2 regions of the Streptomyces sp. NPDC043878 genome follow, and region 2 is predicted to be linked to the other one. Evidence: riboswitches for the same ligand, from Rfam matches in the RefSeq annotation. Region 2 holds a riboswitch; the other holds the start of a gene.
What was found. A riboswitch is a leader RNA that binds a small molecule or an ion and turns the genes downstream of it on or off. The one in region 2 is predicted to bind glycine.
Positions count from the first base shown of each region.

Region 1: another riboswitch for glycine. It lies ahead of gcvP (aminomethyl-transferring glycine dehydrogenase); the one in region 2 lies ahead of gcvT (glycine cleavage system aminomethyltransferase GcvT).

Region 1 is NZ_JBWKDW010000015.1:10,178-12,372, forward strand. Features, by position in the region: gene AC07AZ_RS21245 (DNA polymerase IV) at 1-317, shown strand, start outside; gene AC07AZ_RS21250 (PRC-barrel domain-containing protein) at 239-610, opposite strand; glycine riboswitch at 725-819, shown strand; gene gcvP (aminomethyl-transferring glycine dehydrogenase) at 998-2,195, shown strand, end outside.
Region 2 is NZ_JBWKDW010000016.1:153,994-156,188, forward strand. Features, by position in the region: gene AC07AZ_RS22930 (AAA family ATPase) at 1-463, opposite strand, end outside; glycine riboswitch at 635-733, shown strand; glycine riboswitch at 734-846, shown strand; gene gcvT (glycine cleavage system aminomethyltransferase GcvT) at 884-2,002, shown strand.

The DNA.
Region 1 (2,195 bases), on a different contig from region 2:
GACACGGATGGGTGCAGGGCAGCGGACTGGGGCGGGTCACCGTGCGGTTCGAGACGCCCGACTCGGAGCCCGGGCGGGTGCGGACCTTCCGGACCGACGACCCGGAGCTGGAGCCGGCGGACCCGCTGCCGCTCGTGCGGTCCGTGCCGCCTGCCGCGTCAGCACGGCCTGTGCCGGCCGCGCCGGTCGGGCCGGCGGTCGGGTCGCGAAGACCCGGCGGGCCGGGGGCCGAGGTGTCTCAGGAGTCGTCGGAGCCCGCGAGCTTGCCGAAGTCGCGGTCGGGGAACGCCGGAGGCGCGGCCACGTCCAGGCCGTAGTGGTGGTAGAGCTGGAGTTCCTGTTCCGGCGAGAGGTGGCGCCCGACGCCGAAGTCGGGGGCGTCCTTGATCAGGGCGCGTTCGAAGGGGACGTGCAGGGTGCCCTCGATCAGCCTGCTGGGCTCCAGGGGCACGAACGCGTCCCTGCTGAACAGGCCGGTCCGTATGGCTGCCCACTCCGGGACGCCGGTCGCGTCGTCGAGGTACACCTCGTCGATCGTGCCGATCTTGGTCCCGTCGCGGTCGAACGCCTTGCGGCCGATCAGGTGGCGCGGATCGATGTCGGTCTGCACGGTCCCTCCATGTGGTCGCAACTCATCCGTAAGCACTACGAAAGAGCACTTTCAACGAGGGGGCCACTCGAAAGTTCGGGCGTTGACCTCGCTGGTAGGCTGGCAGGCGGCTGCTGACCCCGTGCGGGAGAGTCCTCCAGAGACCATGGAGGCGCCGAAGGAGCAAATCCTCCCCGGAATCTCTCAGGCCCACGTACCGCACGGACGAGGTCACTCTGGAAAGCAGGGCGGAGGCCGACGGCTTCCGTTCTCACCGACGGTGAAAGCCGGGAGTGCCCTCGGGCGCCCCGGTGAAGCTCTCAGGTCGAGATGACAGAGGGGGAGGCCGTCGGGGTACCCGCGCCGGGGTACCCCTCGAAGGTCGCGTCAGACCAGGAGGCCTCCGCAATGACCGCCCATCGTATTCCGCTCTCCGAGCTCGAACAGGGAATCCCCTTCGAGCAGCGCCACATCGGCCCCGACCACGAGGCCCGCGCCAAGATGCTCGCCCAGGTCGGCTACGGCTCCCTCGACGAGCTCACGGCCGCCGCGGTCCCGGATGTGATCAAGAACGCCGACGCGCTGGACCTGCCGGGTGCCCGGACCGAGGCCGAGGTGCTGGCGGAGCTGCGTGCGCTGGCCGATCGCAACCAGGTCCTGGCCCCGATGATCGGGCTCGGGTACCACGGGACCTTCACGCCGCCGGTGATCCTGCGCAACGTCATGGAGAACCCGGCCTGGTACACGGCCTACACGCCCTACCAGCCGGAGATCTCCCAGGGGCGGCTCGAGGCCCTGCTGAACTTCCAGACCATGGTCGCCGAGCTGACCGGGCTGCCCACCTCCGGCGCCTCGCTGCTCGACGAGGGCACCGCGGCCGCCGAGGCGGTGGCGCTGTCCCGGCGCATGGGCCGCAACAAGAAGGGCCTGTTCCTGGTCGACGCGGACGCCCTGCCCCAGACCATCGCCGTGATCCAGACCCGTGCCGAACCGGCCGGCGTCGAGGTGGTCGTCGCCGACCTGAGCGAGGGCATCCCGGCCGGGATCGCCGAGCGTGAGATCAACGGTGTGCTGCTGCAGTACCCGGGCGCCTCCGGCGCCGTACGGGACATCAAGCCGGTCATCGACCAGGCGCACGAGCTCGGCGCGCTCGTCACCGTGGCGGCCGACCTGCTCGCCCTCACCCTGCTGAGGTCGCCCGGTGAGCTCGGCGCGGACATCGCGGTCGGCACCACGCAGCGCTTCGGTGTGCCGATGGGCTTCGGCGGGCCGCACGCCGGCTACATGGCGGTGCGCGAGAGCTTCGCGCGCAGCCTGCCCGGCCGGCTCGTGGGCGTCTCCGTCGACGCCGACGGGCACAAGGCCTATCGGCTCGCCCTGCAGACGCGTGAGCAGCACATCCGCCGCGAGAAGGCCACGAGCAACATCTGCACCGCCCAGGTGCTGCTCGCCGTGATGGCCGGCATGTACGCCGTCTACCACGGACCCGAGGGACTCAGGGGCATCGCGCGGCGCACGCACCGCTACGCTGCGATCCTCGCCGCGGGCCTGGAGGCCGGCGGGGTCGAGCTCGTGCACGGCAACTACTTCGACACCGTCACCGCCC
Region 2 (2,195 bases):
GCAGATGGAGGGTGCCGCCCCGGCGGCGGGCCGCGCGGGCCAGCCAGCCGCGCACCCACGCCTGCGTGCCGCAGTCGTGCACGACGACGCCCTCGCCGGTGCGCAGGGCGCGGCGCAGCCCGGCGTAGTGGGCCAGCCGTACGAGCGGCCGGTAGAGGGCGTACGGCAGCAGGCGCGGCGTCCGGGAGTCCCAGCGGTCGCGGGTGTCCTGGGAGTCGACGCGCAGGCCGCGCACGGTACGCCGCATGAGCGTGGACTTGCCGCTGCCGGGCAGCCCGGTGATCACGACGAGGTCGCGGGGTCCGAAGAGGAGGGCGTGCGGGCTGTGGCCGCCGCGCTCGCGCAGGTCGCGCAGGACGGGTGCCGGGCGTGCCCCGCACGCCCCGCGGGCCGGGGCCGAAGGCTGCTCGGGCAGCGCGACGGCCGAGGTCGCGGCGTACGCAGTGGTCCTCTTCACCGTGATCGTCCTCCCCTGGGGTGGGCACGAGTACCCTCCCCGCCAAGTGTAAAGAGAAGGCAATGCGCGGTGTCTCGCGTTTTCGTGCGCTTCCTGCCACAAGCCGGTCACAGAGGTGGTCTGCCAGGTTCGGGTGAGCCGTGCAATGATGGCCGCGCCAACTGCATACCGGCCGCTTGAATCCGCGCGGGAGAGTCCTCGGCAGCACGTCGCCGGGGCGCCGAAGGAGCAAGTCCCTCCCTTGAATCTCTCAGGCCCCGTTACCGCGCGGGCGAGGCACATCTGAAAAGCGGGCCGCTGCGACAGTGGCTCCACCCAAGGTGCAAACCATGACGACCGTTTCGCGGGTCATGGCGAACCTCTCAGGTTCCGATGACAGATGGGGAGGAACGACCTCGCCGTCATGCCCTGGGAGACGACCGACCGATGAGCAGTACCGCACCCCGTCATACCGCGCTCGACGCCCTGCACCGTTCGCTGGGCGCGACGATGACCGACTTCGCCGGCTGGGACATGCCGCTGCGCTACGGCTCCGAGCGCGACGAACACAACGCCGTACGCACCCGGGCCGGTCTCTTCGACCTCTCGCACATGGGTGAGATCACCGTCACCGGCCCGGAGGCCGTGGCCCTGCTGGACTTCGCCCTGGTCGGCAACATGGGCACGATCGGCGTGGGCCGCGCCCGCTACACCATGATCTGCCGGCCGGACGGCGGCATCCTCGACGACCTGATCGTGTACCGGCTCCAGGAGCGGGAGTACATGGTCGTCGCCAACGCCTCCAACGCCCAGGTGGTCCTGGACGCCCTGGTGGAGCGGGCCGCGGGCTTCGACGCCGAGGTACGCGACGACCGCGACGGCTACGCGCTGCTCGCCGTGCAGGGCCCCGAGTCCCCCGGCATCCTGAAGTCGCTCACCGACGCCGACCTGGACGGCCTGAAGTACTACGCGGGCCTGCCCGGCACCGTCGCCGGCGTCCCCGCGCTGATCGCGCGCACCGGATACACCGGTGAGGACGGCTTCGAGCTGTTCGTGAAGCCGGAGCACGCCGTCGAGCTGTGGCAGGCGCTGACCAGGGCCGGCGAGGGCGCCGGCCTGGTCCCCTGCGGCCTGTCCTGCCGGGACACGCTGCGCCTGGAGGCGGGCATGCCGCTGTACGGGCACGAGCTGTCGACCTCGCTCACCCCCTTCGACGCCGGGCTCGGCCGGGTGGTGAAGTTCGAGAAGGAGGGCGACTTCGTGGGGCGCGAGGCGCTGAGCGAGGCCGCCGAGCGTTCGGCCGGAACCCCGCCGCGCGTCCTGGTCGGCCTGGTCGCCGAGGGCCGCCGCGTCCCGCGCGCCGGGTACCCCGTGGTCGCCGGCGGCGAGGTGATCGGCGAGGTCACCTCCGGCGCCCCCTCCCCCACGCTCGGCCGGCCGATCGCGATGGCGTACGTCGACGCGGCGCACGCGCGGCCGGGTTCACCCGGGGTCGGCGTGGACATCCGGGGCACCCACGAGCCCTACGAGGTCGTGGCTCTGCCGTTCTACAAGCGGCGGAAGTGACACTGTCGTCCCACCGGCCGGCGGACGTGACACCGTCGGCCTCGGCACGGCCGTCACCGTCCCGGCCGTGACCGTCGCGGCCGCCATCCGCACGGCCGCAGCCGTCCGCACGTGATGTCGGGCACATCGTGCCTGCTCACGCGTGTTCACCCCCCTTCCCATTCACCAGCACTCCCCCGCGTACAGGAGAATT